2 regions of the Terribacillus sp. DMT04 genome follow, and region 1 is predicted to be linked to the other one. Evidence: predicted binding sites of a transcription regulator. Region 1 holds the regulator's gene; the other holds the start of a gene.

Region 1 (6,247 bases):
AGGCCCGAACCCACGCACGTTGAAAAGTGCGGGGATGAGGTGTGGGTAGGGGTGAAATGCCAATCGAACACGGAGATAGCTGGTTCTCTCCGAAATAGCTTTAGGGCTAGCCTCAAAGGATGATGGTTGGAGGTAGAGCACTGATTGGACTAGGGGCCCTCATCGGGTTACCGAATTCAGTCAAACTCCGAATGCCAATCAATCTACTTTGGGAGTCAGACCATGGGTGATAAGGTTCATGGTCGAAAGGGAAACAGCCCAGACCGCCAGCTAAGGTCCCAAAGTGTGTGTTAAGTGGAAAAGGATGTGGCGTTGCTTAGACAACCAGGATGTTGGCTTAGAAGCAGCCATCATTTAAAGAGTGCGTAATAGCTCACTGGTCGAGTGACGCTGCGCCGAAAATATACCGGGGCTAAACACACCACCGAAGCTGCGGATTGACATCTACGATGTCAGTGGTAGGAGAGCGTTCTAAGGGCGGTGAAGGTCGATCGTGAGGACGGCTGGAGCGCTTAGAAGTGAGAATGCCGGTATGAGTAGCGAAAAAAGAGTGAGAATCTCTTTCATCGAAAGCCCAAGGTTTCCTGAGGAAGGCTCGTCCGCTCAGGGTTAGTCGGGGCCTAAGCCGAGGCCGAAAGGCGTAGGCGATGGACAACAGGTTGATATTCCTGTACCACCTAAATCCGCTTGAACGATGGGGGGACGCAGGAGGATAAGGAAAGCGCGCTGCTGGTTATGCGCGTCCAAGCCGTGAGGAAGTTGAGCAGGCAAATCCACTCAACAATATTCCAGGCGGTTATGGGGAGGGAAATTTAGTACCGAAGTTCCTGATTTCACACTGCCAAGAAAAGCCTCTAGTGAGGAAATAGGTGCCCGTACCGCAAACCGACACAGGTAGGCACGGTGAGTAACCGAAGATGATCGGGAGAACTCTCGTTAAGGAACTCGGCAAAATGACCCCGTAACTTCGGGAGAAGGGGTGCTTCTTTTTAGGAGAAGCCGCAGTGAAAAGGCCCAAGCGACTGTTTAGCAAAAACACAGGTCTCTGCAAAGCCGTAAGGCGAAGTATAGGGGCTGACACCTGCCCGGTGCTGGAAGGTTAAGGGGAATGGTTAGGGACTTCGTCCCGAAGCTGTGAACCGAAGCCCCAGTAAACGGCGGCCGTAACTATAACGGTCCTAAGGTAGCGAAATTCCTTGTCGGGTAAGTTCCGACCCGCACGAAAGGTGCAACGACTTGGGCACTGTCTCAACGAGAGACCCGGTGAAATTATACTATGCGTGAAGATGCGCATTACCCGCGACAGGACGGAAAGACCCCGTGGAGCTTTACTGTAGCCTGATATGGAATGTTGGTACAGCTTGTACAGGATAGGTGGGAGCCTTAGAAACCGGAGCGCTAGCTTCGGTGGAGGCATCCGTGGGATACCACCCTGGCTGTATTGACATTCTAACCCAGAACCGTTATCCGGTTCGGAGACAGTGTCAGGTGGGCAGTTTGACTGGGGCGGTCGCCTCCCAAAGAGTAACGGAGGCGCCCAAAGGTTCCCTCAGAATGGTTGGAAATCATTCGTAGCGTGCAAAGGCAGAAGGGAGCTTGACTGCGAGACCTACAAGTCGAGCAGGGACGAAAGTCGGGCTTAGTGATCCGGCGGTGCCGTATGGAAGGGCCGTCGCTCAACGGATAAAAGCTACCCCGGGGATAACAGGCTTATCTCCCCCAAGAGTCCACATCGACGGGGAGGTTTGGCACCTCGATGTCGGCTCATCGCATCCTGGGGCTGTAGTCGGTCCCAAGGGTTGGGCTGTTCGCCCATTAAAGCGGTACGCGAGCTGGGTTCAGAACGTCGTGAGACAGTTCGGTCCCTATCCGTCGTGGGCGTTGGAAGTTTGAGAGGAGCTGTCCTTAGTACGAGAGGACCGGGATGGACGCACCGCTGGTGCACCAGTTGTTCCGCCAGGAGCATAGCTGGGTAGCTACGTGCGGAAGGGATAAGTGCTGAAAGCATCTAAGCATGAAGCCCCCCTCAAGATGAGACTTCCCATCATTTTAAATGAGTAAGATCCCTCAGAGACGATGAGGTAGATAGGTTCGAGGTGGAAGCGTGGTGACACGTGCAGCTGACGAATACTAATCGATCGAGGACTTAACTAAAAACGAAAAGCGGAAAAGGCCGTTTAGAAACGTAAGGATAAGCAAGAGGCCGTAAAGGGGAATTTTCCCTTGGAGGGCTATTGCTTATACTGGAGTTTCTGGCCTTTGGAGCTGGATCTAGCTCAACGCAGCTAGACGTTAGTAAGTCAACGCCAAAGACCAAGCACTCCGGTGCTTGGCAGCGCATGAGATGTAAAAGCATGAAGTTTCTTATCTAGTTTTGAGGGTTCATTCAATTGAATCTTTGAATTGTCTGGTGGTAATAGCGAAGAGGTCACACCTGTTCCCATGCCGAACACAGCAGTTAAGCTCTTCAGCGCCGATGGTAGTTGGGTTCGCCCTGCGAGAGTAGGACGCTGCCAGGCAAGATGAAAAGCTCCCGATGAGTTAGTGACTAACTTATCGGGAGCTTTTTTGTGTTGCTTCTATACTTCCTGTAACATATGCTCATACTTATTAGTTAAATTTCATATACTTCATAGAGAAAGAAGGGAATCGGGAATGGAACATTTATTTAATGATCAATCACTAACAGTAATGATGAAAATTATCATAGCAGTGTTTCTCTCTGGTGCAATTGGCATGGAGCGAGGAATGGGAAATCACCATGCTGGTTTGCGTACGCATATCTTGGTTGGAGTAGGATCCTGCCTCATGATGATTCTTTCCTTATATGGCTTTACAGCCTTTAGCGAGGAACATGGTTATGTACAATTTGATCCTGCTCGGATACCTTCCTATGTTATTAGCGGGATAGGGTTCTTAGGTGCAGGTACAATTATTGTAAACGGTTCAACGGTTAAGGGGCTCACAACAGCAGCATCTGTCTGGACGGTAGCTGGACTGGGGTTAGTTATTGGGGCCGGTATGTATATGGAAGCCGTCTTTACAACTGTTCTCATTTTATTGATCTTAATCTTTCTAAATAACTTTGAAAAGATGTTTCTGGCGAATAAAAAACAGAAAGCATACCAGCTTGAGATTGAGTTAGATAAAGACGAAACGGTTACACCAATTATGGAAGTATTGGAAAGCCATCATTTAGCGCTTGCAGATATGAAAATGAAAAAGCAGCATGATGGTCGTAAAATGTTATATGTGGGGCTGGAAACGCGGCAAGCATTAAATGAAATGAAGCTCTTTGAGGAATTAACAGACATACCTAATATCCGCACAGTTAGTACTGCGAAAAGTTAAAACCCTTTTGAGGGTTTTTTTCTGTTATTCGAGGCTATGCTAGAAAGGAAGAGTTTTGCATTCCTTCTGCAAAGCGTATATAATAAAGTCAAAGATAGTCAAAGTCAAAAGAAGGGAGGCGGCATGAGTGAGCAACATATCTGACATAATCGAAGCATACTTAAAGAACATTCTGCAATCTGCAGATGAACAGGAAGTGGAGATTAAGCGGAGTGAAGTAGCTAATCGTTTTCAGTGTGTGCCATCCCAAATTAATTATGTTATCAAAACAAGATTCACTGTTGAAAAGGGCTATTTAGTTGAAAGTAAGCGCGGCGGCGGTGGTTATATACGTATTATTCGGGTAAAACACCATACAGCAGCAAGTTTGATAGACGAAGTAATTGCTATGGTCCAACCACGCGTAGCACAGCAAACGGCCAACAGTGTGATTGAAAGGCTAGCAGAAGAGAAAATTCTGACAGAGCGAGAAGCGAAGATTATGTTACGAGCAACAAGCCGGGATACATTAGCCTTTCCGTTACCGCTTCGCGATGAGGTCAGGTCTCGTATCTTGGTATCAATGCTGACTGCTATCAAGTATTAGTCAGATAAGGAGGACGTCTTGATGGAGTGCCAAGAATGTCATATAAGACCGGCAACCTTGCATTTGACAAATGTCATTAACGGTCAGAAAACGGAGATGCACGTATGCGAACAATGTGCAAAAGAGAATGGATATGTATCGTATGGTCAAGAAGGATATTCTTTGCATAACCTATTATCCGGCCTATTTCATATGAATCCTTCTACTATTCAAGATCATAAACAGTTCTCCCAATCGGCAACAGCTCTTGCTTGTCCGAAATGCGGGCTGACTTATCATGAGTTCACTCGCGTAGGGAAATTTGGTTGTGCTTCCTGCTATGAAACTTTCGAGGATAACTTAAATCCGATATTTAGACGCGTACACAGCGGAAACACAAAGCATGAAGGCAAGATACCAAAGCGAATGGGAAGCGGTATTGAGAAAAAACGCAAGATTGCAGCTTACCGGGAATCCATGCAGGAATACATTCAGGCGGAAGAATTTGAGAAGGCAGCAGAAATCCGCGATAAAATCCGCCTTCTGGAACAGCAAGAAGAGGAGGAAAGCTGATGTCGCTTGAGAATTTTATGAGTGATGCAATTAGTCCGTGGATGAAAGAAAATGGACCTGACTGCGATATTGTCATGAGCAGCCGAATCCGTCTTGCTCGTAATTTCGAGAATCGTTCCTTTCCGCTCATCGCCAAAGCAGAGGAGTTAGATGACGTACTCGAGTTCTTTCAGGAGAATTATCAAGATACTGCTTTTGACCATCAGGGATCACTGCAGTTCATTCGTATAGCAGATCTCTCTCCGATAGAAAAGAAAGTACTTGTCGAAAAGCATCTGATTAGTCCGCATTTAGCAGAACATGCGGAAGAGGCAGGAGTTTTGCTTTCTGAGAGCGAACAAGTCTCTATTATGGTAAATGAGGAAGACCATCTGCGTATTCAGCTGTACTTGCCAGGCTTTCAACTGCAAAAAGCATTGAATAAAGCATTTGAAGTTGATGATTGGCTTGAGCAGAAAATAACCTATGCTTTCGATGAAGAAAGAGGTTACCTGACTACCTGTCCAACAAATGTTGGCACGGGCCTTAGAGCTTCGGTTATGATGCACCTGCCTGCTCTTACGATGACGCACCAAATGAACCGCTTGACCCCAGCTATTAACCAGCTTGGTTTAGTTGTTCGCGGTATCTATGGGGAAGGAAGCGAAGCACAAGGCAATATCTATCAGATTTCTAACCAAATTACGCTAGGCAAATCAGAACAAGATATTGTAGAAGATTTGGAGAGCGTAGTTAGTCAGCTGATTGAACAAGAGCGGCAGGCACGCGAGACATTAACGGAGGAACTGAGCATTCAGCTGGAGGATCGTATCTTTCGTTCCTATGGTACATTGCAGTACAGCCGGATTATTGAATCGAAGGAAGCTGCAACGTGTTTATCGGATGTTAGATTAGGTATCGATCTTGGGTATATAGAAGATATGCCGCAATCTATACTTAATGAATTAATGGTTTTGATTCAGCCAGGCTTCCTGCAGCGTTATGCGAAGAGAAGCTTATCTGGCAGAGAAAGAGATGTATTACGTGCATCCCTTATTAGGGAAAGGATGCACTTAGAAAATAACTGAGTGACCAAGGAGGAAATTTCCTATGATGTTTGGACGCTTCACTGAAAGAGCACAGAAAGTCCTTGCGCTGGCACAAGAAGAAGCAGTGCGCCTAGGACATAACAATATCGGGACAGAGCACATCTTATTAGGGCTAGTAAGCGAAGGAGAAGGAATCGCTGCTAAGGCACTGTCTACTTTAGGATTAGAAACAGAGCGTATTCAAGAAGAGGTGGAGCAGCTAATCGGCCGCGGCCAGAAGATTACGGGTACACCTTACTACACGCCGCGGGCAAAGAAGGTAATTGAACTTTCCTTAGATGAGGCTAGAAAACTAGGACATTCCTATGTCGGAACAGAACATATCCTTCTCGGTTTGATTCGTGAGGGTGAAGGTGTTGCGGCTCGTGTATTGAATAACCTAGGTGTCAGCTTGAATAAAGCCCGTCAGCAAGTGTTGCAGCTCTTAGGAAGTAATGAATCATCTGCTGGCAAGCAGCGCGGTGGTCAGTCTGCAAGAGCGAATACGCCTACACTTGATTCTTTGGCACGAGACCTTACTGCAATTGCAAAAGAAGGCAATATCGATCCGGTTATCGGCCGCGAAAAAGAAATTGAGCGTGTTATCCAAGTTCTTAGCCGCCGGACAAAAAATAATCCTGTTTTAATCGGAGAGCCAGGTGTCGGTAAAACAGCCGTTGCTGAAGGACTG
Region 2 (6,247 bases), 1.1 Mb from region 1:
AATCAGACAGGCTGATTTAATCGTTATTAGTCCAGGAAGTCTCTATACAAGTGTGATGCCCAATTTGATTGTACCGGAGATTGAGCATGCCCTGCGAGAAGCGCGTGGCAAAGTTGTCTATGTGTGCAATGTGATGACACAATACGGCGAGACGACGAATTATACAGCAGGAGATCATATTGAAGCAATTCATAATCATATCGGCGCAGACATTGTTTCGGCAATTGTTGTGAACAATAGCCGAATCGAGCAAGACATCCGAAAAAATTACGCAGAGGAGCACGCTGCTCCAGTAGTATATGATATAGAGCGGTTGAAAGCTTTAGGCCTGGAAGTAATCGAAGCCGACATCATTGATCACCATCAGCGAAAACTGCGCCATGATACACATAAAATAGCGAAACTGCTTTACGACATATTGTAATAGCGAAAAAGCACGGAGAAGGGGGGAACATCATGAGCTTTGCATCAGAAATAAAAAAAGAATTGACGAATATACCGATTGAGATGACAGATGTAAGAAGTGAGCTCGCTGCTTTGATCCGGATGAATGGATCTGTATCCTTTTCAAGACAAGAATATACACTGGATATCCAGACCGAGAATGCGGCAATTGCGAGGCGTATTTATACGCTTCTAAAATCAATTTATCAGCATCCAATTGAGCTGCTCGTGCGGAAGAAAATGAAACTGAAGAAAAACAATGTGTATATTGTCAGATTGACGAAAGAAGTAGAAGGTTTGCTGCGCAGTTTGGAGATTTTGGAAAACCATTTTACCTTTATCCGCACAATCAGTTCTACGTTTACCGAAACAGCGGAGAAGCGCAGAGCCTATTTACGCGGAGCCTTCCTTGCTGGCGGTTCGGTGAATAATCCGGAAACCTCTTCGTACCATTTAGAGATATTTCATACACATAGCGATCATAGTGATGCACTCTGTGAACTGATGAACAGTTTCGACCTGCATGCACGCTGTACCGAGCGCCGTAAAGGTTATATAACGTACTTAAAAGAAGCAGAGAAGATTACAGAATTCCTTAATATTGTTGGTGCCCATAGTGCTTTGTTTAAATTTGAGGATGTGCGAATTGTTCGCGATATGCGCAACTCGGTTAATCGGCTTGTAAACTGTGAAACAGCCAACCTGAATAAGACAATCGGCGCTGCTTTCCGTCAGGTAGAGAATATTAACTTAATCAAAAATACGGTCGGGATTGAAGCACTGCCTGACAAATTGCAGGAAATAGCTGAACTTCGGGTCCAGCATCAAGACGTTTCCTTAAAAGAGCTTGGAGAGCTTGTTTCGACCGGAAAGATTAGTAAGTCAGGAATCAACCACCGCCTGCGTAAGATTGATGAATTCGCTGACAGATTGCGAAATGGGACATCTGTTAAAAAGGCATAAGCAGGTATGAAGCGTATGTAGCTTGTGGTATACTTAGAAGACACTCAAAAGGGTGTTTTCTTTTTCGGTGTATTTGGTAGCGCTTACTTGAAGAATGGGAGGATCCACATGTGATTCAAAAAACGTTACGCGTAACCCTGGATACTGGTTTGCAGGCCAGGCCTGCAGCGAGCTTTGTGCAGCAAGCAAATCGTTTTCACGCTTCAATTTTTTTAGAAAAAGAGAACAAATCGGTCAATGCAAAGAGCATCATGGGGTTAATGAGCCTGGCAATTGCCCAGGATGAATTGATTACCTTGAAGATTGACGGAGCAGATGAAGTGCAAGCTATGAAAGAACTTACCGCATTTATTACAGCTCCCTCAGCAGCTAGCTGATCTTAGCAAAAAGTCCTGGATAATTCAGGACTTTTTTTGCTAATTTGTGGTAAGAGATGCTATCCTAGTGTAGGCTTGTAGTGTACCATTTTTACAGGATAGAAGGGAGATTATAATTTGAACGCAAAACGTTGGGTGGCAATCGGTATTGCAGGCTTCTTGGTTCTTGTTTCTGTAGGATTCCAAACTTTGTTCTCCGTAATAAACAGCAACTTTACAGAAGCATTTGATTCTGCAGCCGGAACCTCCTTTATGAATGAAGAGATAATAGAAGATGGAGATATGATGAAACGGATCGCCGTATTGCATGTCGAAGGCACGATCCAAGATACAGGAGAAGAATCATCTCTATTAGGCAGTGCTACATACAATCACAATACGTTTCTAGAAAGATTGGAAGCGGCCGGACAGGATGACACAGTTGGCGGTGTCATTATTGAAGTGAACAGCCCAGGAGGCGGTGTCGTGGAGAGTGCTGAGATTCATGACAAAGTCGTCGAAATTCAAGAAGAATATGGCAAACCAGTATATATCAGTATGGCCAACACAGCTGCATCTGGGGGCTATTATTTAGCTGCCAGCGCTAATAAGATTGTAGCGCACCCAGCAACACTTACTGGTTCTATTGGGGTTATCATGTCGACAGTCAATTATGCAGAACTCGCAGATAAGATTGGTATCAAACAAGAAGTAATCAAGAGTGCAGAACATAAAGATATAATGTCTGCAACAAGAGATATGACTGATGAAGAAAGAGCAATTCTTCAATCAATCATCGATGATATGTATGCTGATTTCGTACAGGTTATTGTCGATGGACGCGGCATGTCTGAATCTAAAGTACGTGAACTAGGTGATGGACGTGTATACTCCGGTAAACAAGCATTGGATAATGGGTTAGTAGATGATTTAGGAGATCTAGAAGATACGATTGCAATGATGAAAGAAGAACAAGGACTTAAGGGTGCAGAAGTCTTCGAATATACAGGAGATGGCTTCGGTATGGGCTCTTTCTGGGCGACAGCCGCTGAAGGATTGTTTGTTTCTGACGCAGATTTGCTCGGCATCAAGGAACTGATGGGCAAATCGAATTCACCTGAAGCTATGTATCTTTACGCAGAATAGGAGGCGTTATGTATATGGATAAAGATAAAAATGTGCATCCAGATGAACGAACGCCTCTTGATTCAACTGCCAGCCAAACCGAGGAACAACAGGAATGGATATATGAAGACAGAGGAGAAGAGGAGCATAGCGTGCACGGAACAGCAGTACAAGATGCTCCAGCAGACAATCAGCGCTATGCAGGCTTCTGGATGCGTTTCTGGGCATACTTGGCAGACCTTCTCGTTGTATTCGGTCTAACTGGCTTGCTCGTTAAGCCCTTTACCATGATTGAATCCTTCCAGGAAGCAACACTTTGGTTCTGGAGTATAAGCGGGTTGCTTAGCGGACTTGTCTTTTTCGCCTACTTTTTATTTATGACGAAATGGCGAGGACAGACATTAGGCAAAATGATTTTTGGAATTCGTGTCATCCGTACAGATGGTCAGCAGCTGTCCTGGCTGGATGCATTAATCCGTGAAGTTGTCGGTCGATTCATCCATCGCATCTTTTTTTGGATGTTCATTGTTTATATCGTAGTAGCTTTTACCCCGAAAAAGCAAGGTGTACATGACTATTTTGCAGATACACTTGTTATTCACGAAAGATAAAAAATAGCCCTCCAGCTTATACAGCTGGAGGGCTATTTTTATGTTTTTATGAAGGTTTCTTTTCCATTACTTTATCAATCAAACCGTAATTAACAGCTTGCTCAGCAGTAAGGAAGTTATCACGATCTGTATCGCGCTCAACTACTTCAAGCGGCTGGCCGCTGCGTTCTGCCATGATTTCGTTCAGTTTCTTTCTCATTTCGATGATACGGCGAGCATGGATTTCGATATCACTCGCTTGACCTTGTGTACCACCTAATGGCTGGTGAATCATTACTTCACTGTTAGGAAGCGCATAACGCATGCCTTTTTCACCAGCAGTTAACAAGAATGCACCCATAGATGCAGCCATGCCGATGCAGATAGTGGATACTTTTGGCTGGATGAACTGCATTGTATCATAAATAGCCATACCTGCAGTGATGGATCCGCCTGGTGAGTTGATGTATAGGGATATATCTTTTTCTGGATCTTCTGCTGCTAAGAATAACAGCTGAGATACGATGCTGTTAGCAACATTATCGTCGATTGCGCTGCCTAGCATAATGATCCGGTCTTTCAGTAAACGAGAGTAGATGTCGTAAGCACGCTCGCCACGGTTTGTTTGTTCAATAACTGTAGGGATTAGATTCATGATAGATCCTCCTTTGGATATGAGCTCATTATTCTAAGTAATGACTAACCTTATCTTACCTAAAAGGTCAATAAAGGTCAAACAAAACACTAACTTTCTTTCGCCTATTCCATGCTTCCCTTGATTCGAGGCTTGTAAACGCTTGTTTTACTGTCTTTTGTAAGTTTGACTTTTCATCGGCATTCTCCTGCCAAGCGCATTATATTTTGTAAGTATTAATTGATGGATATGTTGGTTTAACTTGGTGCGACAGGTGGAAAGCAAGTAGCATACCAATGATTACACTAGGAGGAATAACATGTTTAGTCATCAAAAAGTACTGCAATACAACTCGAAACCAGACCAACCAGATGCACTTTTCGCGAAGAAGATGCAGGAAATCCTTGGCGGACAGTATGGTGAGATTACTGTTGCCATGCAATACTTATTCCAAGGCTGGAGTACGCGCGGCGAAGAAAAATATAAAGATTTAATTATGGATACAGCGGCTGAAGAGATTGGCCACGTTGAAATGATTGCTACGATGATTGCCCGTCTTCTGGATGGAGCACCAGTGAAAGAACAAGAAGAAGCTGCGAAAGACCCCGTGATTGCCTCTATTCTGGGCGGTATGAATCCACAGCATGCCATCGTTGCCGGTTTGGGACCTCGTCCTGCAGATAGTAACGGAGTACCTTGGAACGCGGGTTATATTATTGCAAGCGGCAACTTACTCGCAGATATGCGTGCAAATATTAATGCAGAATCCCAAGGACGCCTGCAAGTGGCGCGCCTATATGAAATGACAGAAGATAAAGGTGTGCGCGATATGCTATCCTTCCTATTAGCACGTGATTCCATGCACCAAAACCAATGGATTGCTGCTGCACGTGAATTGGAAGAGAAAAACGGCATCGTTGTTCCAGGCTCCTTCCCGAAAGAGTTGGAAGCAGATGGCTTCTCCCATAGCTTAATCAACTTTTCAGAAGGCGAAGAATCCAAAGAAGGAAGCTGGGCATCAGGACAAGCTCCTGATGGCGGTGAATTCAAATACGAATCTAAACCAAAAGCACACGGCGGCCCGCAGGAACTGCAGCCAGCACCGCAGTATGTGTATCCGAAGTAATAATACAGGACCCGCATTAGCGGGTCTTTTCTATGAAAAGACTTGCGTGAAAAGGCGATTAACGATATAATAATCGTTGTCACATTAAATACATATGCGCTCGTAGCTCAGTCGGATAGAGCGGTGGTTTCCGGTACCACGTCTGCCGGGGGTTCGAATCCCTCCGAGCGCGCTAATAAATAAAGAGATAGCAAGGATGGCAGTTTGCCGTTCTTGCTATTTTTTTGTTTATAAGCGCTTGCAACATATTGCAAACCTTCGTGTTCGGAAATAAATTTAATCCCTTCTTTTATTGAAAAGCTGACTCAACATATCAGCAGCTGCTGATTGCATACCTGGAATGCACAACCTTAGGGTGAACTCCCATCTATAATAAAAGAGTTACATGAGTATATCGTATTGAATGAAAGGATATCCACTTTACACCTGAATTTTCTATTGTCCGCCAAATAGCTATATAGGGGGCTACAGAGTGGAAATAGTGAAACGCCAAGGGAAGTAGACATGCAAACAAGATCAGGCACTATTAGCGTAGATGAGCCGGGGGAAATTTATATTGTAACTGACGGGAAATTGTAGAGTATCCTCTCCCGAAATACGGTAGAATAGAGATACCTTACCAGAACTATAAAGTAGGCAAGCCAAAGTATACAATTACTGCAGATTAATATAGCCTAGTCGAAAATCGAGGACACTGAACAGAAAGCGCACTGAGCGCTGCTGTTTGGTGCTCTTTTTTATTGAGGAGTTTTAAAAATGACAATTGCAATCATTATCTTTCTTATGTTTTTAGCTTTAATCATGGCTGGTGGAGTATAGCGGAAAGAAATAATAATCCTGCTCTGGTATGGCCATTTGCAACGATTTTGTGTCACGGCCATTATTGGAATTGTCGTGCTTTCATTTTTTGTCAGATGTTTGTAAGGGGGAGATTTAAGTGAACGCAGAACAATTGACACTGCTACCTGAGATAAATGAAAAGAAGGTATTGGAACTTGTTATTAAAGAG

What was found. Region 1 encodes CtsR, which represses protease genes until heat stress. Its sites were predicted from a motif close to ATGGTCAATAAAGGTCAAACA; they were not measured.
Region 2: the regulator CtsR is predicted to act here: its motif matches at 4,197-4,217, upstream of clpP (ATP-dependent Clp endopeptidase proteolytic subunit ClpP).

Annotation. Positions count from the first base shown of each region.
Region 1 covers NZ_CP077639.1:135,893-142,139, forward strand. Annotated here, with positions in the region: rRNA gene KS242_RS00720 (23S ribosomal RNA) at 1-2,154, shown strand, start outside; rRNA gene rrf (5S ribosomal RNA) at 2,407-2,519, shown strand; gene KS242_RS00730 (MgtC/SapB family protein) at 2,656-3,351, shown strand; gene KS242_RS00735 (CtsR family transcriptional regulator) at 3,479-3,937, shown strand; gene KS242_RS00740 (protein-arginine kinase activator protein McsA) at 3,959-4,489, shown strand; gene KS242_RS00745 (protein-arginine kinase McsB) at 4,489-5,556, shown strand; gene clpC (ATP-dependent protease ATP-binding subunit ClpC) at 5,579-6,247, shown strand, end outside.
Region 2 covers NZ_CP077639.1:2,452,642-2,458,888, reverse strand. Annotated here, with positions in the region: gene yvcK (gluconeogenesis factor YvcK family protein) at 1-424, shown strand, start outside; gene whiA (DNA-binding protein WhiA) at 457-1,407, shown strand; gene KS242_RS13015 (HPr family phosphocarrier protein) at 1,518-1,784, shown strand; gene sppA (signal peptide peptidase SppA) at 1,902-2,909, shown strand; gene KS242_RS13005 (RDD family protein) at 2,924-3,499, shown strand; gene clpP (ATP-dependent Clp endopeptidase proteolytic subunit ClpP) at 3,546-4,133, opposite strand; gene KS242_RS12995 (manganese catalase) at 4,432-5,238, shown strand; tRNA gene KS242_RS12990 (tRNA-Arg) at 5,335-5,410, shown strand.